Regions from separate parts of the Peribacillus sp. NJ11 genome, predicted to be linked through region 2. Evidence: riboswitches for the same ligand, from Rfam matches in the RefSeq annotation. Region 2 holds a riboswitch; each other region holds the start of a gene.
The links. A riboswitch is a leader RNA that binds a small molecule or an ion and turns the genes downstream of it on or off. The one in region 2 is predicted to bind thiamine pyrophosphate.

Region 1 (3,748 bases), 5.2 Mb from region 2:
GCTGCTGGGTGAGCGTGCTCCCGCCTTCAACAACACTTCCAGCCTTCGCATTTTTAACCAAGGCTCGCAAGATCCCTTGATAATCTATACCGTGATGTTCATAAAAACGGTGATCCTCAATGGAAACCACCGCTTGTTTCATATGTTCCGGTATTTCATCTATCGCAACACCTTCGGATTTATTTGCCGTGATCGTACTGGCAAGATTCCCATCCAGATCATAGATTCCTGTCGGTTGCTGAAGATTATTTTCAAGATGGCTTATATCTGCACCCTGCCTGAAATACAAGAGTGAACCGGCGCCTAAAACCACAATCGCCAATATTATAATTAGAACTAATTTCACTAACCCTCTCATTTGTACCCCCATTTTCCCATCTGCGACATGTTTCATTAAAAATATTTTACCCTTTTTATTAAAGAAAACTCGTCGATTGACTAAAAGGCTGCAGCTCAGTCGCTTTTTCTTTTAGCACTATACTCGCGTACCGGCTTCCTTGCTGATGATATTCCTTCCGAATGAAAAATAAAGCACGCCAACTAATTGAAGGACCAGGATTTCATCCAACCATTTTAACAATGCTCGTATCTATCCTTTACCCGTAATTGGCGATCTATATACCAATTAAAGGCGTGAAGCCATTTAAAAGTGGGTATAACACCTTAAAGACTTATAAATGGGAGAGATGATATTATGAAAGACGTAAAAAATATTGTCGTCGCTTTTGATGGAAATGAAGAGAGTACACAGGCCGTGGAATATGGAGCAACAATCAAAAAGGCCTTTCCTGAAGCTGAGCTGACCGTAGTCCATGTCCTAAATGATAAGGTTGAACAGAGTATCATGGGAAACGTCACAGCTCCTGGATTCGTACCCGCTGCAGGATTTTATGTCGATCCCGTTCAGACACATCCCGTCGTTGAAGTTGAACAGCGAGAACAAAAGGTAATTGACACCCCTTCCCCCATCGAGAATAGTGTTCGGAACGCAGAAAGTAATACGTTGAGATTGCTAAGTGAATGTCAAGTCAAGGGGAAATTCGAGATATTGGAAGGACATGCGCCAGATAGCATATGTGAATATGCAGAAAGAACTGCGGCCGACCTCATCGTCGTCGGCAATAGCTCTAAAAGCGGTTTGGAAAAATTCTTTCTGGGAAGTACAAGTAGTTCAATTGCGAAAAACGCCCCCTGTTCGGTATTCATTGCAAAATGAGATTGAGCCAGTTCGCCCTGTACGTATCGTTTGGTCATTCTCCGAAAAAAAGCCGGATTCTTGTAGAATCCGGCTTTCTTGTTAATAGGCTTTTTTCAGTAATACATTTGAAGCTGCCGAATATAACATCATCACCACAATGGCCGATAAAATAAAACTGATCAGCATATAAGTCCCATTATAAATGAATGAATAAACCGCTACTGGCTGTCCTTTTGGCGCTGCAGATCCAAAAAACACGATTCCAGAAGTGAAATGACAGAGAAACCTCAGGAAGCTGCCCAAAAACATGCCACCAATCCCGTATAATTTCGCTTTGGAACGCTTTTCCTCTTTATAGCTGTTTACAAACTTGTTCATGAATACACCGGATATCCCGACAACCATAAAGGCAAGATAATAATCAATGAAGCCTTGAATCGGTGTTCCGATCCATGCTGTACCACTTACAATCTGCAATAGTCCAAGTAACAATCCGGCTAACATCCCACCTTTTATGCCCCAACGATATGCCATCAGAAAAATAGGTACCATGGCTATTGAAATCGAACCCCCTTGAGGCCAGATTCTTGAAAAAATGAATCCAGAGACCATATCCAGTAATAAAGCCAATGAAGCAAAAATGGCGACCTCTGTCATGAATAACGTTTTATTTTTCATCATGCCACTCCTTTCTCCAAAAATGAAAAAGTGTCCATGAGTTCCCCCTGCCAATTTTGCGCAAAAAAAGCAACACCGGGGCGGTAATGGATGCCCAGTATTGCTTGTATCCAAAACCACATCCCTACGCTAGTGCTAACTATCAGGTTCATAGGGTCTGAACTCAACCGTTCACTCTCAGCCTTTTTGGCTCCCCTTGTGGAAGTATTTATTTTTCGATCCTCGGTTAGAATATACTACTAGTTTCTTTAATTGACAACTAAAGAAATTGTATATGTCAACAACTTGTCATTCCCATTTTATGGAGATATTCTTTCTTATAAACAACTTCTTTACATACCTTCAATACATCTGCAATTAACCAAGTTAGATGGTTAAATACGACAATTTTTCTATAGACTCACTAAGGTTTGTTTTGATATCTTTATTAAGCCTAATTTACATTGGGGAGGGAATGGACATGGATAAACATTCGATTTCAGCTGAAAAAGGCGCCTACATAAGCATCGCCGCTTACATATTCTTGTCTGCCCTTAAATTGTCATTTGGTTATTTCGGTGATTCTAAAGGACTTTGGGCAGATGGTTTAAATAATACGACCGATATCATCGCTTCCATAGCCGTATTGATTGGTTTGAAAATTTCGAAGAGACCTCCAGATGATAATCATTCATATGGACATTTACGGGCGGAAACCGTAGCCTCGTTGGTAGCTGCCTTCATCATGATCACCGTAGGCCTGCAGGTTGTATTCAGTGCTATAGAATCCTTCTTCCAGCAAGATTCAACAACCGTTCCCAATATGCTTACCGGTTATGTCGCCCTATTCTCTGCAATCTTCATGTACGGAATCTACCGTTATAACTTAGCATTAAGTAAAAAGATCAACAGCTCTTCCATCTACGCCGTTGCACAGGATAATCGTTCCGATGCCCTTGTCAGTGTCGGTGCTTTCATTGGAATCATCGGTACTAAGATGGGAATCCCTTGGCTTGATGCAATAGCTGCAGCAGTCGTGGGGATCATCATATGCAAAACGGCCTGGGATATCTTTCGGGATGCCTCCATCTCTTTAACCGATGGTTTCGACGAGCAGCTCCTGCAAAAGATCGGACAAACCATTATATTGACAGAAGGTGTTAAAGACATGAGTGAAATTAAGGCCCGTATGCACGGAAGTGAAATCCTGCTCGAAACTACCGTTCATGTTAACCCTCTTTTGACCGTCATCCAAGGTCACGATATTACGGTTAAAATCGAAGAGAATCTTTTGAAGGAATATAATATCCAGCATGTGATCGTTCATATCGAACCATATACATTTCATAAAAAAAGGTAACCGTCATTAACTTTACGGATACCTTTTTTTATTATTAATTCATGTAATCACTGTAATAAAACTGTGTCAAAAAAGGTATTTATCGATTGATTGACGAATATTTATCCAATTGACACATGTTAAAAGAACTCTAATCTGTTATCATAAAAGCAAGATGTAATTATTTTAATATTTTGTAATTTTTTTCTAATACATTAATTTCTGGGTCAAAAGTAAATTCATTTTCCTACAGTATGGAGGGCAAAATGGTATCTAATCGAGAAATGACCATTCACTTTTTATCTTCTCAAAAAAGCAGTATCATATCCAAATGGAAAGATGAGTTGCTGCATTTACCGGACGGATATATGGGATATTTTAAGGGAGAAGTGGAAAATATCTTTAATCTGCTAATGGATCAGCTTGGAAAATCGGATACTGACATAGACGATGTAATGAAGGTCGTAGGGGGAAAAATTGCGTCTGATCGAGTTAATAAGCAATTGGATATGGAAAATTTCTTTTCCACTGCAACCATCGGCAGATCCATCATC
Region 2 (3,748 bases):
CAAGCATACCTATTTTTACTGCATTGACACGAATATCTTCAAAAATGGCTGCAATTTGATCCGAAATGATAGCTGTATCGATGGCCTGAATTGAACGCACTTCCATTGTATTTTGTGCGGTTACGGCTGTGATTGCTGACATTCCAAAGACCCCATGTGCAGAAAATGTTTTTAAATCAGCTTGTATTCCAGCACCGCCCCCTGAATCAGAGCCTGCGATGGTTAATGCTGTTTTCATAAAAAAACCCCTTCATATAATTATTTTTTAGAAGTATTTTAAGTAATATGAAAGCTAAAATCGCACCTGCGAATGAACTAAGCATAAAAGCTGGTAAAAAACCAAAAAGAGCAGCTTTTTCTCCCAATAGGAGGATTGCAAGTGGATAACAGGCTAGGGAACCGAAAATGCCGGTCCCGATCACTTCCCCTAAACAAGCGAATTTTAAGCTTTGTGTTTTTCGATATACGACGGCAGCCAAAAGTGCACCGATCATGCTGCCAGGAAAGGCGAAAATTGAACCGGTACCAGACATGTTTCTAATGATGGAAACTAAAAAAGCTTGTGTTACCGCATAAGCAGGTCCCAATAATACGGCTGTCAGGACATTTGCCAGATGTTGAATAGGAAAGACTTTTGCAAATCCGGCAGGGATGAAAATAAATGAACTGGTTAAAGTCGTTATAGCCGTAATCATGGCGGTCAATGTCAATTTCTTGATTGGATTCATCATATCAACGACCTACAGTGGCCAATCCTGCTCATTTTGAACCATATCCCAGAATAAATATTCATATCGGGAAGTCACCAAAAAGTGCTTTTCTAATCTAAGAAGTTCCTTTTCGGGCATGCCTTCAGTTAATTCTTCCAACAAAGCAATCAGCCACTTGTGTGCTTCACCGAATTCAGGAGATGAATATGACCTTATCCAATCAGAGTAGCGATTGTTTTCCAATGCTTCACCATTTTGTTCTTTCAATAGCAAACCGATCTCATAATAATCCCAAGCACATGGCAGGAGACAGGCTATCAGGTCTGCCAAAGTCCCATGCTGAGCTGCATTTAGCATGTAACCCGTATAGGCTAGAGTGGTTGGTGTGGGTTCTGTATCTTCCAATTCCTTGGAGCTGATTCCGAATTCTGAAGCATAATGCCGATGGATATCCATTTCAACTTGAAGGGTTTCATTTAAAATACTCGCAAACTTTGCCATGGTTTCGATATTATGAGCTTTGATGACACCTAAAGCAAAGAGCTTGGAATAATCCATGAGATAGATATAGTCCTGCTTCAGGTAATAGGCAAATTTCTTTTCAGGAAGTGTGCCGTTTCCAATTGCCTGGACAAAGGGATGTGAATGGTTCCTTTTCCAAATCTCTTTTGCCCGTCCATGAAGTCTATCACTGAATGTTTCTAATTTAGTATTCTCCATTGTTCATCCTCCTTTAGAATGGATCCCCCTGTTTACACCCAATAAAAAACCCCGCTCCTGAATACGGAACGGGGTAGATGGATAAAGTCTGTAAATGGACGATATCATCCACTTCCCTCCGCCGGTATGAGCCGGTTCAGGTTCAAAGGGTCCGGAACTAATTCCATCTCAGTCTTAAAAAAGACTCCCCTAGTGGTGTGAATTGTATGTAATTACTGACATCATATCAGAAAGACAAGAAAATGCAACCCGTATTTGAAAGAGGGAATCCTTTATGGCTCAGGAAAAAAGGGAGATCCAGGTAATTGACTTTTGATGATTATTGGGATAAAATCATGTCTACATCAATTATATATTGAATTCTTATCCAGAGAGGTGGAGGGACTTGGCCCAAAGAAACCTCGGCAGCAGACCCATTTTGGGAACTGTGCTAAATCCAACAAGCATATGCTTGGAAGATAAGAAGAGCCGTACGGACACTGTCAGCCTCTTCTTGAATTAGAAGAGGCTTTTATTTTTGCGGAATAACGTTTAGTGACATAATAATAAAGGTATATATAATTTGGTGAAAATCAAACCAGTTAATACAGTTTAGCTCAACTAGAAGCAGGCTTTATGATGACTAGGAAAGGAGCCATTTACATGGCGGAATTATTTAAGAGGATTGAACAGAGGAAGGCAAAGCTTATTGAAGAGTTATTGGCCAATGGAGTATACAAAACCTCTGATGAAAGGCACCTTTACGATGCCCCGTTAAAAGTACTTGAAGATGAATATAAGATTGTTATAAATAGACCTAATAACGAGTCTCCTTCGGAATGGATGACATAGTAAGCGATAGACTATATTTTGGGTTCGTGGGATAGGGATATGATGTAAGCATTCGCAATGTATCACACTTGTGGATGCTTTTTTTATTTAGGTTTATATATAGGATGTCACAAAATATACATAATTAGAGACTGAAATAGGCTTTTTGTCACATTTAACCTATGAAATAACACATTTAATTTCCGGAAAATAGTTGATTTTAACTACGAGTTTCATTATGATGAAAGTGTAAAAATATTGAAAAATTAGGAGGTGTTTATATGATTTGCCGGAAGGTAACTATAGAAAAAGTAGAAGAAAAGAGAGAGGAAATGATCAAATTGGCAGCAGTTTATGGTTTTACAAGTCTTCTAACTGTTCAAGCAAGTCAAGAATTGGATGCGCTGTTAAATGCGTTGACAAATAAAAGAGAATCTGAATATTTTTCCCTCCAGAGAGTATATAGGTATTTCTAAATTCACTATTTCGTCCTCGTTTAATCAGAGAAAAAAGCTACTACACAAGGCAATAGCTTTTAAATAAATATATTTAAATATCGACACGTTTACCAAGAATGATCAAATCCCGTTCAATGCCATCCAGCTCGGCAACTTGAGGTAAATGTGCCCATTTTTCAAACCCGAATTTGGAAAAAAGCTTCAGGCTTGGTGCATTGTGGGCAAAAATGAAACCTAATAGAGTCTTCACCCCTAATTTTGGGCTCACATCAATTGCCTTTTGAATCGAAATTTGTCCGATTCCTTTTCCCCGGAAATAATCATCAATATAAATGCTGATTTCAGCCGTGGAATTATAGGCCGGCCGCCCATAGAACGATTGAAAGCTCATCCATCCAGCAGTTTCCCCTTCTATAGTAATGATAAATAGCGGTCGACTTTCTGAATCATGTTCCTCAAACCATTTAACCCTCGATTGTACGGATACAGGTTCCGTATCCGCCGTGACCATTCTTGAAGCAATTGTCGAATTATATATTTCAACGATCCTGGGTAAGTCCGATAGTTCTGCCTTTCTAAACTCTATGTGCTCTTCCATGATTTAAACTCCTATCTATATTCTATCTCCAGAATAAAGGGTATCGCCGGTTTTTTATTAAGGGACGGTGAATGAAACCCAATCCATTGAAAGTTTTATACTATCATACACCCTTTGCTCTTTATCTGACAATTCATTTTATATGTTAGGACTACAGATTTTTGGGTATTTAAAAGATTAAATACTTCATAGTAAATAGACAAAAGGAGAAGCAAATGAAAAAAATAGCAGGTTTATTAATTATTGTACTAATAATATGTTTCGCTGCATATAAATTTCAAGCCTCGGAAGCGAAAGATGTACAAAGGGTGATGGCTTTTGGAGATTCGTTAACCTATGGAAAAGGGGATAAGGACGGGGAAGGATATGTAGACGGTCTGGATGATGAATTGAATAATCCGGAATCGGAACAAAAAGTGAGTTTTTGGAATTACGGTATAAAAGGTCAGGAA
Region 3 (3,748 bases), 4.9 Mb from region 2:
GCGGATGGCCTTTTGCAAGGTCAGCTGCGTGTGCTGCAATTTTATAGGTAATGACCCCTACTCGAACATCCTCTTTATTCGGAAGTCCCAGATGCTCTTTCGGTGTCACATAACAAAGCATGGCAGTTCCAAACCATCCAATCATGGCAGCACCAATTGCAGAAGTAATATGATCGTATCCAGGTGCTATATCCGTTGTTAATGGTCCTAGAGTATAGAATGGTGCTTCTTGACATACTTCCAGCTGCTTATCCATATTTTCTTTAATCAAATGCATAGGTACGTGACCGGGTCCCTCAACCATGACTTGAACATCGTGCTTCCATGCAATCTTCGTCAGTTCCCCCAATGTTTCCAATTCAGCAAATTGAGCCTCATCGTTTGCATCTGCAATGGATCCAGGCCGGAGGCCGTCGCCTAATGAGAAAGAGACATCATATGCCTTCATGATTTCACAAATCTCTTCAAAGTGAGTATAGAGAAAGCTTTCTTGGTGGTGGGCCAAGCACCATTGTGCCATGATGGAGCCCCCTCGGGAAACAATTCCCGTAACTCGCTTTGCTGTTAAAGGGATATATCGCAAAAGCACACCAGCGTGTATGGTAAAGTAATCGACACCTTGCTCGGCCTGCTCGATTAATGTATCCCTAAAAACTTCCCAATTTAAATCTTCCGCGACTCCATTCACTTTTTCCAATGCTTGATATATCGGAACAGTTCCAACTGGCACAGGTGAATTCCTGATAATCCATTCCCGGGTCGTGTGAATATTCTTTCCGGTGGAAAGATCCATTATGTTGTCGGCTCCCCAACGTGTAGCCCAAGTCATTTTTTCCACTTCATCTTCAATCGATGAACTAACAGCTGAATTTCCGATATTCGCATTTATTTTCACATGAAAATTCCGTCCGATGATCATGGGCTCACTTTCAGGATGGTTAATATTTGCCGGAATGATCGCCCGTCCGCTAGCTACCTCTTCTCTTACAAACTCAGGGGCAACATTTTCCCTGATCGAAATGAATTCCATTTCTGGGGTAACGATACCTTTACGGGCATAATGGAGCTGCGTTACGTTTTGCCCTTCCATCGCACGCAATGGTTTTCTTTTCAATCCCGGAAATATTTCGACTTTGGATTGTGAATCCACTTTTCTATACCCATTATCTTCTGGTTTTATTTCACGTCCTTCATACTCTTCAACGTCTTCCCGTTCCATGACCCAGTTGCGTCTAATCGGGGCAAGACCTTTATGAATATCAATGGGATATTCTGAATCCGTATAGAAACCGCTTGTGTCATAAACTCGTAAAGGCGGATTCTCCTCTTCCCCGAATGCCCCTGTAGTCGGACTTAGCTTAATTTCACGCATAGGTACTTTAATATCAGGTCTAGATCCCTCAACATACACTTTTTTACTCCCAGCAAAACTGGACATAATTGAAACGTTCATGTCATTTACTGAATTACTCATGATTTCATTTCTCCTTTTTAAGTTCATTTAAAAAGGACAAAATCCAATCCATTTCGCACGAAAAAGCCAGGTCTCATATTTAAGACCCGGCTAACGTTAGTATGACTACAGAAATGACCAATTGAAATGGTCATTGTTTAGTAGATTCTAACTTCCCCACGCTGGTATGAACCAGATCAGGTCCTGAGGGTTAAGAAGCTTAAGCGCTTCTCTCTCAGCCCAACTTTTATTGGACACCCCTAGTCTAAATAAATTAATTGATTACAGGGTAACTATATATCACCCTTTTCATTCTGTATATAATTTGAAAGACCTAATATTTTATTCAAACTCTCCAAAATTCGTTACTTGAAGAGTAATTTTACAGGCTCTCAAGGATTGGGAAAAGCTCCTCTAAATGCTTGATTTCATAGGTTGGAAGCACCTCATTCCGTTCCTTATCATGGCGATTTATCCAAACGGACTTTATGCCTACCCGTGACGCTCCAAGGATATCCGTCATTAAATTATCGCCCACCATCAATACTTCATCCTTATCCAGCTCCATGATTTCCAAAGCATGCTCAAAAATGGAGGCATCCGGTTTACCTCTTCCAAACGCACCTGAAATGACGATTTGGTCGAAATAAGGAACTAGTTCAGGCGTAATTTCAAGTTTGGTATTTTGCAGTTCAGGAGACCCGTTCGTAAGCAATAGCAATTTGTACTTCCCTTTTAATTCATCTAACACACGGAATGATTCTTCATAAATAAATGGCTTTTTACGTCTCTCGGCCGGGAAACGTTCTGCCAGTTCAAGCCCAAATTCCGGGTCATCGATCCCTAATGCCTTCAAGCCTCTCGTCCAAGCTTCTTTCCGATAAGCCGGTGCAATCCCGGCCATCTTCCGGAATTCATCATGATCATCCTGAAAATTTCCCCATAGCCCCTCAAATGGGTTGATACCGATCATTTGAGTAAATGCATATGTGTCGTAAGAAGAATAAAGCTCACGCGCTTCCTTCCGCACAGCTTCTTCAAACTCGTCGACATTCAAATCATATTTCTCCTTAGCCACTTCGCATGTAGAAACAAAAGCCTCTTTTACACTTTTCTGATCCCATAGTAATGTATCATCTAAATCAAAAAAAACTGCCTTCACCAAAATGTCCACCCTCTTTCCCTATTATTGAATTCGTAAAAATTACACTATTACAATAATAAACCACAACCAATGGAAAAAGAATAATTATTCGGAAAATCCCTGCATCTTTCTTAAAATCAGCAAAATGTATGATGGACATCAGACTTACCTTTTCTGATGGAAAACCCTATATTTCTTCACTTATCATCTTTCGAATACATACAGCTTTCCATTACTTGCAATCTTGAATTTTGGACCGGTGAACCCCCGTCGGATCAACTCTTTCCTCATATATATCATGAGGGCGGCATGACTCACGATCAGAACATCCCTATCCCCCTTTGTAAAGATTTCATCCAATACTTTATTGATCCTTTGTTCAGCGATCTTAATTTCCGCCCTTGTCTGCCTGTTGAACATCGAGCAGCATCGAATCCAGATGGCCCAAAGGATGAACGGCAGCTTCACTTTTCCTTTAAGAGGGGGAGAAGGTATTTCCCGCAGCTCCTCCATCCGATGAACCTTACCTGGATAGATATGTTCCGCTGTCTTGACAGCTCTCGACATATCACTGCAATAACATTCCTGCCATTCCTCCACGCCAAATAAAGTCGTTCCATAAATAATATCCGCTGCATCATAGTCCTCAAACCATTGCTTCATATCATCCGCCGTCACAGATTTCCCAGTAGGGAATTCATGTGCAACCTTAAAATGCCGTACCAAACCAATTTTCATATATTCTCCTTTTTATCTTTTTAAATATAAGTTTCTTTTTGGCTTATCAATAGTTATGTAAAATTATACAAAAACAGGTATGTGAAAACCATGAACCATACTGAATTGCACTTGCGAGTATGTGTTTTTAACAATCTTACAGATTCGATCACTGCTGAAAATGGTCCTGCAGAAGTGGTCCCGTCACATGCTATAACCAAGCGTTTATCCCTATGCTTTTTTAATACCCTTTCTTCACTTTAACTAACAAACGTAAAAAACAAGAAACGACTTTCCCTTACGAGTTCATGGAAGATGTGACAGGAGTAGTAGCAATTATTAAAGGGAAAAATATCATGGCCAGACTCTATCTGAAATTATCAAAAAAGAGAAAGCATTTTGCCTTCTCCATATGTCGTTACCCTATGAATTGA

Region 1: it holds a riboswitch for thiamine pyrophosphate, as region 2 does, so the genes downstream of both, thiT (energy-coupled thiamine transporter ThiT) here and tenA (thiaminase II) in region 2, are expected to answer to the same signal.
Region 3: it holds a riboswitch for thiamine pyrophosphate, as region 2 does, so the genes downstream of both, thiC (phosphomethylpyrimidine synthase ThiC) here and tenA (thiaminase II) in region 2, are expected to answer to the same signal.

Annotation. Positions count from the first base shown of each region.
Region 1 is NZ_JAUCFO010000001.1:21,859-25,606, forward strand. Features, by position in the region: gene QUF86_RS00110 (transglycosylase domain-containing protein) at 1-394, opposite strand, end outside; gene QUF86_RS00115 (universal stress protein) at 695-1,216, shown strand; gene thiT (energy-coupled thiamine transporter ThiT) at 1,298-1,876, opposite strand; TPP riboswitch at 1,981-2,083, opposite strand; gene QUF86_RS00125 (cation diffusion facilitator family transporter) at 2,331-3,215, shown strand; gene QUF86_RS00130 (histidine kinase N-terminal domain-containing protein) at 3,461-3,748, shown strand, end outside.
Region 2 is NZ_JAUCFO010000001.1:5,207,830-5,211,577, reverse strand. Features, by position in the region: gene thiD (bifunctional hydroxymethylpyrimidine kinase/phosphomethylpyrimidine kinase) at 1-238, opposite strand, end outside; gene thiW (energy coupling factor transporter S component ThiW) at 207-728, opposite strand; gene tenA (thiaminase II) at 741-1,430, opposite strand; TPP riboswitch at 1,527-1,631, opposite strand; SAM riboswitch class I at 1,791-1,895, shown strand; gene QUF86_RS25460 (Fur-regulated basic protein FbpA) at 2,049-2,261, shown strand; gene QUF86_RS25455 (aspartyl-phosphate phosphatase Spo0E family protein) at 2,522-2,716, shown strand; gene QUF86_RS25450 (GNAT family N-acetyltransferase) at 2,790-3,296, opposite strand; gene QUF86_RS25445 (DUF459 domain-containing protein) at 3,512-3,748, shown strand, end outside.
Region 3 is NZ_JAUCFO010000001.1:311,622-315,369, forward strand. Features, by position in the region: gene thiC (phosphomethylpyrimidine synthase ThiC) at 1-1,477, opposite strand, end outside; TPP riboswitch at 1,611-1,725, opposite strand; gene QUF86_RS01510 (HAD family hydrolase) at 1,836-2,618, opposite strand; gene QUF86_RS01515 (histidine phosphatase family protein) at 2,802-3,335, opposite strand; gene QUF86_RS01520 (hypothetical protein) at 3,733-3,748, opposite strand, start outside.